DNA from 3 places in the Caballeronia sp. INML3B genome. Region 3 is predicted to be linked to each of the others. Evidence: predicted binding sites of a transcription regulator. Region 3 holds the regulator's gene; each other region holds the start of a gene.

Region 1 (4,149 bases), on a different contig from region 3:
GCAATTCCTGCGCATGCAAAAGTGACCCGAGACTCGGCTTGTCCTTGTACGAGAGATCCGAGTGCCAGAAATGGCCTGCATCGCCGAGGCCGATCGGCTTGCCGTTCTCGACGATGTTCGACACGATCAGCACTTCCGGATGTCCCGCGAGCGCGAACTGATGCAGCACGTGAATCTGCAACGGGCCGAAACGCTTGCTGAACGCGACCTGCTCATCGGGCGTGATCCGCTGATCGCGAAACACGAGCACGTGATGATCCAGGTGCGCGCGGTGAATGCGCGCGAAATCGGCTTTCGATATCGGCTTCGACAGATCGAGCCCGATCACTTCGGCGCCGAGCGGCGCGTCGAACTGGCGAATCTCGATGGGTTGATCGGCGGCTTCGCGGGATGTGGCAAGGGAAGCGAGAGCGGGATTGAAAGCGGTCTGAATCGTCACGGTCGAATCGATAACCATCGATAACTTCGGGGAAGCGAACAATCTAACGCGCGTCGATTGAGCCGGCAACGAAGGATCCGAGCTTTCGTTATGCGCCGCTGCGATAAAGCCCGCTCAGAGCGGTGAACCAATGAAAGACTTCTGTATTGATCAGCCTAATAGGCATTGGGTGACGAGTGCGCCGTACGGGGAAACGCTTAGTCGCCGGCGGCGTCGAACGGTAATTCGACCTGCACCGGCTCGGCGAAACCACTCTCATCGCGCCCCGCGAGCGCGCTGACGCGCACGCCAAGCAACCGGATGCGGCGATCGAGCACGATTCGCTTCAGGCATTCGGTCGCGGCGCGGCGGATCTCGACCGGATCAGCGGTCGCAACAGGCACGGTGAGATCGCGCGTCACGGTGCGAAAGTCGTCGAAGCGCAGCTTGATGCCCACCGTGCGCCCGACATAGCCTTTGCGCTGCAAGTCCTCGGCGACACGCGTGCACAGGCCCGTGAACTCCGCGGAGAGCGTCGCGCGATCCTGCTTCGGATGAAAGTCGCGCTCGAACGTGGTCTCGCGGCTCATCGACTTGGGTGTCGAACTCACGACGACAGGCCGCTCGTCCTGTCCCTGCGCGATGCGCGCGAGCCATGCGGCATACGTGCCGCCGAAGTGCGTCTGCAGGAACCCGGGATCGGCGGCGGCGATATCGCCCACAGTGACGATGCCGAGCGCCGCGAGTTTTTCGCTCGCCTTCGGGCCGATGCCGTTCACCTTGCGCGCGGCGAGCGGCCAGATGCGCGTCGGCAGGTCGGCCATCGTGAGGATGGTGAGGCCGTCGGGCTTGTCGAGCTCGGAGCCGATCTTTGCGAGCAGCTTGTTCGGCGCGATGCAGATCGAGCACGTGAGCCCGGTCGCCTCGCGCACGGCGTCCTTCATCCGCTGACCGATATCGGCCGGCTCGCCAGGCAGATCGCTGACGTCGATATAAATCTCGTCGATGCCGCGATTCTCGATCTGCGTCGTAAACGTCGCGATCGCGGCCTTGAAGAGGCGCGAGTAGTGGCGATAGGACTCGAAGTCGGTCGGCAGAAGGATCGCGTCGGGCGCGAGCTGCGCGGCCTTCATCATGCCCATTGCGGAAAAGACGCCGAACTTGCGCGCCTCGTAAGTGGATGTGGTCACGACGCCGCGGCCCGCGTAATCGCGCAGGCGCCTGAAGCGGCGCGAGCCGTCGGGGAGCGTCTCGGGCGTGGCGCTGCGGCCGCCGCCGACCACGACGGGCATGCCGCGCAGTTCGGGATAACGCAGGAGTTCGACCGACGCGAAGAACGCATCCATGTCGAGATGCGCGATGCGGCGCGGCGCGGGTGTCGGAGACGGCGTGTCCATTGCGGCGATCAGAACGTCGCTGCGCAACGAGACGCGCTCAAGGCGAAATCGACAGAGGAGAACGCACCGAACATGCTAAGGCAGTGCCGCCAGGCAATAAAAATGGCTTACTGTACATCCATACAGTAATTCGCGCTAGAGCCTGCCCGTGCGCGCGAGCACGTCATTCCGGCGTGCGCTTTTCGGCGAGTGCGCGGCGGCAATCGTCGAAGACCTGCCGGACGACATCCGATTGATAGTTGAGGTCTTCACTGTCGAGGATTTCCTCGACGGCGTCGCGCGCCCAGTCCGCTTCGAGCAGCGCGCAATGCTGCGTGGCGATCTCGCGTGCAATGGCGGCGAGCTTGGCGACCGTGAGCCAGTCCGCGAGGCGCTGATGCCGGTCGAGCCATTTATGCGCGGCCTGCACGTGAAACGAGGCGGCAGGCCAGTCGCCATTCAGGTAATACGCGCCGAGACTGCCGCACGTGAGCCAGCAGAGCAACTCGACGCGGTCGCGGGCACTGAGGATACGAGACACATCGTTCATGGCGGCCTTCACGAGAGACGATCGACGAACGCGGATGACGCACGGCGTTTCGTATCGAAACCCGCATGTAACCCGTATAAAAGCACGATAGCACGGGATGGTGCGGCGCGGCAGTGCCTGCCCGCAGTGCGATCGGATTCACGGTGCGTTGGCGAACGCTTCGTCATGCGAAGGGCGCAATCGCGCATCGAAGGCATGCGATTGCGCTCTCATTCCTTTCTAATTCGCCGGGCATAACCTGCTTTCGTCGGCCCCACTCATATCGGCCTTTTTTCAACGACGGGAGCACATCATGTTTGCACGTCTTTCGCAGTCCATCGACCATCTCTTCTCGATTCACACGCCGGACGAGGCCCGCGACGCCTATCTCGCATCATCGAGCGATCTCGCCGATCTCGAACGCCGCATGCGTCAGGTCGAAACGCAGGATCACGACTACAGCATGTATTTCTGCGGCGCCCTCGGGCGGCATCACGATCGGCCCTGAGCGCCGCGCCGCCGATGCAACGCGCGCTACTTCGTTTCCTCGCGGCCCGCCTGCCCGAGCATCACGGTCCAGCCGAGCCCGCGCACGTTGCGGATCACGCCCGCGCCGAATTTCTTGCGCACCGAATGGATCAGCACGTCCACGGCGTTGCTCTCCACTTCCTTGCCCCAGCCATAGAGCCGGTCTTCCAGTTGGTCGCGCGAGAAGATCGTGCCGGGACGTTCGAGCAGCGCGTGCATCAGCGCGAATTCACGTGCGGACAGCACGCCCGAATTCTCGCCGCAGGTGAGCGTGCGCTGGTCGAGATTGAGGCAGATCGAATCGTCGCCGAGACGCGAGACCGCGTAGCCCGCCTTGCGCCGCAGCACCGCGCGGATGCGCGCAAGGAGTTCGGGCATATTGAAGGGCTTGAGCAGATAGTCGTCGGCGCCGAGATCGAGGCCCTGAACGCGTGTGTCGACATCATCGCGCGCGGTGAGGATCAGCACCGGCGTCGCGTTTCCGCCCGTGCGCGCCTGTCGCAACAGCTCGATGCCCGTCACGCCCGGCAAGCCGAGATCGAGCAGCACGACGGTGTATTCGGCGGCGTTGATCGCCTCGCGGCCCGCGTTGCCGTCGCGGACCCAGTCCACGGCATAGTCGGCATCCTTGAGCGCACGCATGAGGCTCGTGCCGATCTGCACGTCGTCTTCGATCAGGAGAATTCGCATGTTCCACCCCGCGCCTCGCGAGAATGGCGCGCGCCACGCGCCTAGGAATGCGGCCCGAAAAATCCAAACGCACGACCGGTCTATTTAATTCTTCTACTGACCGGTGAAGATCGCTTTGTGCCGCGCAGCGAATGCATTGTAATCGTCGTAAAAGCGCGCGCAAATCCCTACGTGTTGAATACAGGCGCAGGCACGTTTTCGCTGACTTCTTCGACCGGAAAGCTGATTGAAGCGACGATGCCCGATTGGCCGTCGCTGCGGTTTCTCAGCGTGACGTCGCCGCCGTAGCGCGCGGCGATAGCCTTCACGATGGACAAGCCTAGCCCGCTGCCCTCCACGTCCGGATTCGCCCGGAAAAAGCGATCGAACACGCGCGGCAGCAGTGCTTCGTCGATGCCCGGGCCGTTGTCGATCACGTCGATCCAGACCATGTCGCCGTCACGCCGCATGCGCAGGTCGATGGTGCCGCCATCCGGCGTATAGCGCACCGCGTTCGACACGAGATTCTTCACCGCCATCCCGATGTCCGTCTCGACCGCGCGCACGTGCGCGTTCACCATTTCCTCCGCGCCGATGTCCATGCCGCGCGAGATCGCGATCGGCAGCAC
Region 2 (4,149 bases), on a different contig from region 3:
GCCCAGATCGGATGGAATGCAGCCGTCCACGCCGTTCAGCACGAACACGTTGCGCCATTCCTGGCCCTTCGCCGAGTGGATGGTCGAGAGAATCAGATAGTCTTCGTCGAGCATCGGCACGCCGGATTCGTCGCTCGTCGCGTCGGGCGGATCGAGCGTGAGCTCGGTGAGAAAGCGCTCGCGCGTGGGATACGTCGACGCGATGCTTTCCATCTGCAGCACGTCGCCGATGCGGATCGCCGCGTCCTCGTGATTGCGCTCCAGATGCGGCTCATACCAGCGGCGGATCATTTCGAACTCCGCCGGCCAGCCGGATTCGCGGCCGCAGAGCTTTGCCATCAGCCCGACGAAGCGCGGCCAGTCTTCGCTGGCGCGTGCGGGCGCCTGAAACCTGGCAATCGCACCCGGCGCCTCGTCTTGCGCAACGCTGTCGAGCAAGCGCCCCGCGATCGCCGGACCGATGCCCGGCAGCAACTGCGCGACCCGAAAGCCCGCGACGCGGTCGCGCGGATTCTCCGCCCAGCGCAGCACCGCCAGCACATCCTTCACGTGGACCGAATCGAGAAACTTGAGTCCGCCGAACTTCACGAAGGGAATGTTCCGCCGCGTGAGTTCGATTTCGAGCGTCGCACTGTGATGCGCGGCGCGGAACAGCACGGCTTGCGCCTTGAGCTTCATGCCCGCCTCGCGCGCCTCGAGCACTTTCTCGACGACATAGCGCGCCTGGGCGGCTTCATCGGCGACGGAGACGACGCGCGGCTTCTGCGCCGAGGCCTTGTCGGTCCACAGGTTCTTCGTATAGCGCTCCGACGCGAGCCCGATCACCGCATTCGATGCCTCGAGAATCGGCAGCGTCGAGCGATAGTTGCGATCGAGCGCGACGGTCGCCGCGGGCGGATCGAAATGGCCCGGAAAATCGAGGATGTTGCGCACGGTCGCGCCGCGAAACGAATAGATGGATTGCGCGTCGTCGCCGACGACGGTCAGGCCGCGCCCGTCCGGCTTCATCGCGAGCAGGATGGACGCCTGCAGGCGGTTGGTGTCCTGATATTCGTCGACGAGCACGTGATCGAAACGGCTCGCGAGATCCGCCGCCACCGATGGCTCGGCCGCGAGATGCGACCAGTACAGCAGGAGGTCGTCGTAATCGAGCACGCTTTGCGCCTGTTTCGCGCTGACGTAGGCCGCGAACAGACGCTTCAGATCGGCTTCCCACTCACGGCACCATGGATACGACTGATCGAGCACGTGGCTGAGCGACGCGCCCGTGTTCACGACGCGCGAGTAGATCGCGAAGCAGGTCGATTTCGCGGGAAAGCGCTTCTCCTTCGACGACAAGCCAAGCTCGTGCCGCACCAGATTCATGAGATCGGCGGAGTCTTCGCGATCGTTGATCGTAAAAGACGGCGCGAGTCCGACGAGATCGGCGTAATCGCGCAACAGCCGCGCGCCGACGCTGTGAAACGTGCCCGACCACGTCAGCCCCTGCGCGATGGCGCTTTTCTTGCCGAGCGCGTTTATCGCGATGCGCGAGACGCGCCGCGTCATTTCGAGCGCCGCGCGGCGCGAAAATGTGAGCAGCAGAATGCGATGCGGATCGGCGCCCTTCACCAGCAGATGCGCGACGCGATGCGCGAGCGTGTTGGTCTTGCCCGAGCCCGCGCCGGCGATCACGAGCAGCGGCCCGCCCGCGCGCCCCGGTTCGTCGACGCCGAATTCGACAGCTTCACGCTGCGCCTCGTTGAGCTTCGCGAGATAGTCGGCGACCTGTTTCGCGGTGGAATCGGACGCGGCGTCGGCGGTGTCGGGAAGCGTGAGCACGTGGAAGAAGGGGGCGGAAATGAGTGACGCACACTGTATATCCATACAACCCGCGCACGCAAGCCTTTGGCTCGACTGGAGTTTTGGCCCCAAAAAGCAGCGAGCCCGGTTCGCGGGGAACCGGGCTCGCATTGGTACGGAAAGCGCGTACTACTCCGCCTTCTTCGCGTTCTTCAGCTTCGCGTCGGCGGCGGCTTCGTTGGCGTCGGACTGCGCCTCCGTCTTCTTCTTGTCGGCCTTGGCTTGTGCGACGGCCGCCTTCTTGTCGGCCTTCGTCTGTTCCTTCGCGGCCTTTTGATCGGCGGCGGTCGGTGCGTCGGACGTCGTCTGCGCGAACGATGCCGCACTCACGCTCGCGAACGTTCCGGCAATCAGCGCCGCCAGTAGCGCATTGATTTTTCGATTCATGATGTCCTCCCTTTTGTAGATGCCGCGAGCCGCACCGCGCGGACTCGCGGCGCGTCACGCTCAGTGCTGCAGGCCCGTGTCCTTCGGCGTGCCCGGCTCCGTCGCGTTCAGTTCCGCCTTCGCGGCGTCCTTGTCCGCCTTGCGATTGATCTTCGCGTTCTGCACTTCTTCCTTGTACTGCGCCTTCGCCTGCTGGTTCTGCGCCTTCAACTCGGCCTTCGACGCCTTCTTCGACGCGCGATACTCGGCGTTCGCCTGCGCGTTCGCGTTGCGGCGCTGGACCAGCGGATCGGTCGGCGCCGGCGCGACGACGTTCTGCTGCGGCGGCGTCATCGGCTGCTGGGCCTGTGCGGGCATCGCATTACCGATCTGGCCGGGCGCCTGCGTGGGCGCAGCCTGCATCGGCTGCACGGTCTGAGGCTGCATCGGGGCGGCTTGGGGCGCGGTCTGAGCATAAGCGCCCGAAGCGGCGAGCGTGGCGATGGCGGAGCCGATCAAAAGGATTCGTGCGCGAGTCATGAGCTAGTCCTCTCTTTAGTTGGCGTCGGCGGCTCTGATCATGGCGAGCGAACCGCGCGACTTTTGTCGATTGGAAAGATGACCGAAGCTGCATCGATCAAACGGTCGGACCGGGCGACGATCGGGCAAGTTCGCGAAAACCAGTCATTGTTACCGAAGGTTTCATCTGGCTACATTTGCCAACCCGTTCACTTGCGTTCCGATTACCGGTCCCGCGATGGCACAGCACGGCGCATGCCCGGCGCACGCATGTTCGTGGTTTATCATGGAGGCCTTTCCCGCTTCACCCGTCCCATGCCGCCACTCCAATTCACCCTCACGAGCGAGTACGTCGAACTCCACAATCTGCTCAAGCTGATGGGCCTCGCGGATAGCGGCGGCTCGGCGAAGGCGCGCGTCGCGATGGGCGATGTCACCGTCGACGGCAAAGTGGAGCTGCGCAAGACCTGCAAGATCCGCGCGGGCCAGAAGGTGAAGCTCGACGGCCAGACGATCCACGTGCGCGCGCCCGAGTAGCACCGCGCCGCTTGCGTGCACGCGCCACGCGCTTGAGAAATCCGGCTCATAAGCGATCACGTCATCGACAGGCCGCACGCGAGGCAATAAGCTAGTCGTCTTTCGTTCTGGTTTCAGCGCCGGGTCTGTAGCGTCGGTTTTCCCGTCAGCGCACGTTTCGCAGTGCGCTCCGCTTGTTGCCCTTCCGCATTCCAGTCCGCGACGCTCAGTGCATTGACTGATGCGCCGCCTTTGTTTCCATCCGATCAGCCATGCAACCGCAAGTCACGCCCGCCGCGCGCGCGCATCAAGGACCGCCGAGCCTCTCGCGGCACGCCGTCGACACGGCGCGTCTCGCCGCGCCGCTCGCCATCGCCCAGCTCTCGCAGATGGCGATGGGCGTCACCGACACCATCCTGCTCGGCTCGCTTGGCCCCGACGCGCTCGCCGCCGGCGGTCTCGGTGCGAATCTCTTTTTCGTCGTCGTGACGCTGCTGCAGGGCGTGCTGACGTCGGTTTCCGTATCGGTCGCGCATGCGCGCGGCGCGAATGCCGACGATCGGGTGCCCGGCATCTACTGGACGGGGCTCATGCTTTCCGTCCTGCTCGCCGTGCCAGCGTTCGTGCTGCTGAGCTACGCCGAGCCGATCCTGCTTGCATTCCACGAACCGGCGACGCTCGCGAAGAACGTCGGTGAATATTGCGCGGTGCTGCGCTGGGGGACGCCTGGCAGTCTCATCGGCGTCGGGATGATGCGCGCGTTTCTGCCCGCGATCGGCGCGGCGCGCCGGCTCCTGTGGATTTCCATCGGCGGAGTTTTCGTCAACGGCTTTCTCAACTACGGGCTGATTCACGGCGCGTACGGCCTGCCGCGCGAAGGCTTTCTCGGTTCGGCCGCAGCGACCG
Region 3 (4,149 bases):
GCGGAGGCCGAAGATGAAGCGGCCTACGCCGCGAAACCGGTCAAGGCCGAAGCCGGCGCCTGAAGAGGACGTTCGACGCGTCACCCGTTGAGATCGACCGCGACGAGCTTCCATGTCATGAGGCCGTAGCGATGGAAGATCGCCGAGTAACGCGCATCTCCGGCGCCGTGCTGATACGTGACGACGAACGTGTTCAGGCTTCGATAACCGGCCGTGGTCTGGGGCGGCACCTTCGGTGTCTGCTGCGCGGTCGTGACGCCGGGGGCCGGCGCGTCCGGGTGCGCCGCCGATGAGCCGCTCCCGGCCGGCGGCGGCTGCTCGCCCGGATCGCCGCGCGGCGGAATGCCGTTCAGAATCGCCGCGACGCCGTCCGGTGTCGCATAGGAGTCCACCAGAGGACCGACGAGCGCTGCGCCGATCATCGCCCCGATGATCGCGAGCGGATTGCCGCTCTTTTGTATATCGACGCGGCGCGTGAGCAGCGCGCCGACCTGCTCCTTGAGGCTCGCGCGCAGCGCGGGAAAATCGACGTACTCGTTGACGGTCTGCGCATCGCGCGCATCGGCTGCGCGTTTTACGCGGTTCAGCGCGATGTAAGGCGACGCATAGATAAAAGCGAGCGCCGCGGCGAGAATCAGGACGACGACTGCGGCGGCGACGGAGCGGCTAGTGCGGGACATGCGACGGCGAAGCCTCTCTGCAAAACGTGAATCTGAAATTGACCTCGCAGGCGCGTGATAAATCCCGTTAATTCACATTCTGCGGGCGGTGCGCCTCGTTTCAGGCGAGGATGCCGCCGGTGAGCCCCGCGTTTTCCTCCGCGATGCAACGGTCGATCATGCGCGACACTTCGTCGATCTTGCCTACCAGAATCACGCGTGACTGGCCGCGATAGACACGCACCGGCGCGCGCTGTTCCGGCTCCGCATGCACTGTGCTGTTCAACGACACGCGCGCGAAAGCCGGCTGCTGGGACGGCAGCGCGGGCATTTCGTCGAAGAGATCCGACGTAGTTTCGGCGCGCGGCATGCCGCAGGCGATCAGCGCGCGCAGATGGCGCAGGCGGCCGAATTGACGGAAGGGCAGCAGCCGGGCAAAACGTTCCATGATGACTCTCCAGACGATAGGACGCACCGCGGCGCACCGCGCACGGCGGCCGTCATGCTTGTTATGTTTGAACCGGCTCGACTGAACGTCGAAAGCGGTTGGTGAGGCTATCTTGCGATGTCAATGAGACATTTCTTGTCCCGTTGCGAAAGTGAGCGAATGATTTGCCTCCGACTTTCGCTTCCCGCCCATGTCGCGCGGAGACCTCAGAACTCGCCTGAACGAATCAGCCCGACCGCGATGCCTTCCAGCGCGAAATCGCTGCTGCCGGAGCGCACGAAAATATTCTCGTAGTCCGGGTTTTCGGCGATGAGCTCGACGCCGTCCGGACGGCGTTTCCAGCGTTTGACCGTCACGTCGTCGCCGAGACGCGCGACCACGATCTGTCCGTCTTTCGCTTCGGTGCGCTTCTGCACGGCCAGCAAGTCGCCGTCGAGGATGCCGGCGTCGCGCATCGAGAGGCCGCGCACTTTCAGCAGATAGTCCGGCCGGCTGGAAAAGAGCGCGGGGTCGCAGGCGTAATGCTGCGAGATGTGTTCCTGCGCGAGGATCGGACTCCCGGCCGCGACACGCCCGACGAGCGGCAGCGACAGCTGCATGATGCTCTGATGCGGCAGCGTGAATTGATGGGGCATGTCCTCCGAACGATCGGAGCGCGAGGCATCGCCGAGCAGCCTGATGCCGCGCGACGAGCCCGCCGCGAGTTCGATCACGCCCTTGCGCGCCAGCGCCCGCAAGTGCTCCTCCGCGGAATTCGCCGAGCTGAAGCCGAGTTCCGCCGCAATCTCGGCGCGCGTCGGCGGAAAGCCCGTGCGGTCGATCGCGCGCTGGATCAGTTCGAACACCTGCTGCTGCCGCGCGGTAAGTTTTGATGTCTTGGTCACTGGCTCGGGCCCTTGGTGCACTGTATGGATGGACAGATGACTGTATTTTTATACAGTATTTCGCGCTTTTCAAGCTTTACTTTAAGTTCGCCCGTCTGCGGCTGCCGCGCGCACGCTTAGCGGCCGCGATCGCTTTTTCCATCCAGGAATATCGTTCTTAGCAGTTTTACGTATAAAAAAGTGAATAACGATTATTTCTAATCATATAGACGCCTCGATAGACTGATTCCGTCAATTCGATAAGACGGAGAACGGGGAATGCAAAGCATCAGACTGGGATTGGGCAAAGGCGCGCGGCGCCTGCTCGCGGCGGCGGCGCTGACGGCGGCGGGCGTTGGGATGGCCGCGTCGGCCTTCGCGCAGACGTCGTTTCTGAACGTCTCATACGACCCGACCCGCGAGCTGTATCAGGACTTCAATCAGGCGTTCGCGAAAAAGTGGAAGGCCGATACCGGCGAGACGGTGACCTTCAAGCAATCGCACGGCGGCTCGGGCGGACAGGCTCGCGCGGTGCTCGACGGTCTGCAGGCCGACGTCGTCACGCTCGCGCTCGCTTACGACATCGATGCGCTCGCCTCCAAGGGACTCGTCGGCGCGGATTGGCAAAAGCGCCTGCCGGACAACGCGTCGCCGTACACGTCGACGATCGTGTTCCTCGTGCGCAAAGGCAATCCGAAGCACATCAAGGACTGGGACGATCTGACGAAGCCCGGCGTGTCGATCGTCACGCCGAACCCCAAGACCTCGGGCGGCGCGCGCTGGAATTACCTCGCGGCGTGGGCGTATGCGCAGCACAAGCCGGGCGGCAACGAGCAGACCGCGAAAGATTTCGTGACGAAGCTCTATAAGAATGCCGGCGTGCTCGATTCCGGCGCGCGCGGCGCCACGACGAGCTTCGTGCAGCGCGGCCAGGGCGACGTGCTGATCGCGTGGGAAAACGAAGCGTTCCTTTCGGTGAAAGAGTTCGGCACCGACAAGTTCGAGATCGTCGTGCCGACGGTGAGCATCCTCGCGGAACCGCCGGTCGCGGTGGTCGACAAGGTCGTCGACAAGCACGGCACGCGCAAGCTCGCCGATGCCTATCTCAAGTACCTGTATAGCGACGAAGGACAGCAGATCGCCGCACGCAACTTTTATCGGCCGCGCTCGGACAAGGTGCCCGCCGAACTCACCAAGCAGTTTCCGAAGCTGAAGCTCTACACCATCGACGACACGTTCGGCGGCTGGACCAAGGCGCAGAAGACGCATTTCGCGGACGGCGGCGTGTTCGATTCGATCTATCAACCGCAGTAACAGAAGAAGCGGGCGACGCGGCGCATCCATGACGCCGCGCGCCCGAAGCAGCAACGCGCCTCACCCCGGCGCAAAAAAGGATCAATCAAGGATGACGACCCTCACATTCAAGAAGCCGAGCGCGCTTCCCGGGTTCGGCCTGACGCTCGGCATCACGGTGGCGTACTTGAGCCTCGTGGTGCTGATTCCGCTCGCCGCCACCTTCGCGAAGACGGCGACGCTCGACTGGGCGCAGTTCGTACGCGCAGTGACCTCGCCGCGCGTGCTCGCGTCGTATCGGCTCACGTTCAGCGCGGCGCTCGGCGGCGCACTCATCAACGCGGTGTTCGGCTTTCTCGTCGCGTGGGTGCTTGTGCGCTACACGTTTCCGTTCAAGCGCATCGTCGATGCGATCGTCGATCTGCCGTTTGCGCTGCCGACTTCCGTCGCGGGCATCTCGCTCGCCGCGGTCTATGCGGGCAACGGCTGGATCGGGCAATATCTCGCGCCGCTCGGCATCAAGGTCGCCTTCACGCCGCTGGGCGTGCTCGTCGCGCTGACGTTCATCGGCTTGCCTTTCGTCGTGCGCACGGTTCAGCCCGTGCTGGAAGAATTCGAACGGGAGCAGGAAGAGGCCGCCGCGTGCCTTGGCGCGACGCGCTGGCTGACGTTTCGCCGCGTCGTGCTGCCTTCGGTCTTTCCCGCGCTACTGACGGGTTTCGCGCTCGCGTTCGCGCGCGCACTCGGCGAGTACGGCTCGGTGATCTTCATCGCGGGCAATGTGCCGATGAAATCCGAGATCACGTCGCTGCTCATCATCACGAAGCTCGAACAGTACGACTATGCCGGCGCGACCGCGCTCGCCGTCGTGATGCTGTGCGTGTCG

Evidence for each region. Region 3 encodes LexA, which represses DNA repair genes until DNA is damaged. Its sites were predicted from a motif close to ACTGTATNNNNATACAGT; they were not measured.
Region 1: dinB (DNA polymerase IV) is a predicted target of LexA. The motif match lies at 1,925-1,942, and genes of this name have one in related genera.
Region 2: NCS58_RS10495 (ATP-dependent helicase) is a predicted target of LexA. The motif match lies at 1,854-1,871, and genes of this name have one in related genera.

What each region holds. Positions count from the first base shown of each region.
Region 1 is NZ_JALQDI010000044.1:8,495-12,643, forward strand. Features, by position in the region: gene NCS58_RS20345 (TauD/TfdA family dioxygenase) at 1-457, opposite strand, end outside; gene dinB (DNA polymerase IV) at 637-1,815, opposite strand; gene NCS58_RS20355 (hypothetical protein) at 1,979-2,344, opposite strand; gene NCS58_RS20360 (DUF3563 family protein) at 2,637-2,831, shown strand; gene NCS58_RS20365 (response regulator transcription factor) at 2,858-3,541, opposite strand; gene NCS58_RS20370 (ATP-binding protein) at 3,709-4,149, opposite strand, start outside.
Region 2 is NZ_JALQDI010000015.1:289,921-294,069, forward strand. Features, by position in the region: gene NCS58_RS10495 (ATP-dependent helicase) at 1-1,821, opposite strand, end outside; gene NCS58_RS10500 (hypothetical protein) at 1,972-2,229, opposite strand; gene NCS58_RS10505 (hypothetical protein) at 2,290-2,748, opposite strand; gene NCS58_RS10510 (RNA-binding S4 domain-containing protein) at 3,043-3,264, shown strand; gene NCS58_RS10515 (MATE family efflux transporter) at 3,516-4,149, shown strand, end outside.
Region 3 is NZ_JALQDI010000008.1:5,947-10,095, forward strand. Features, by position in the region: gene NCS58_RS07040 (universal stress protein) at 1-63, shown strand, start outside; gene NCS58_RS07045 (DUF2939 domain-containing protein) at 81-680, opposite strand; gene NCS58_RS07050 (hypothetical protein) at 781-1,107, opposite strand; gene lexA (transcriptional repressor LexA) at 1,314-1,991, opposite strand; gene NCS58_RS07060 (sulfate ABC transporter substrate-binding protein) at 2,250-3,284, shown strand; gene cysT (sulfate ABC transporter permease subunit CysT) at 3,376-4,149, shown strand, end outside.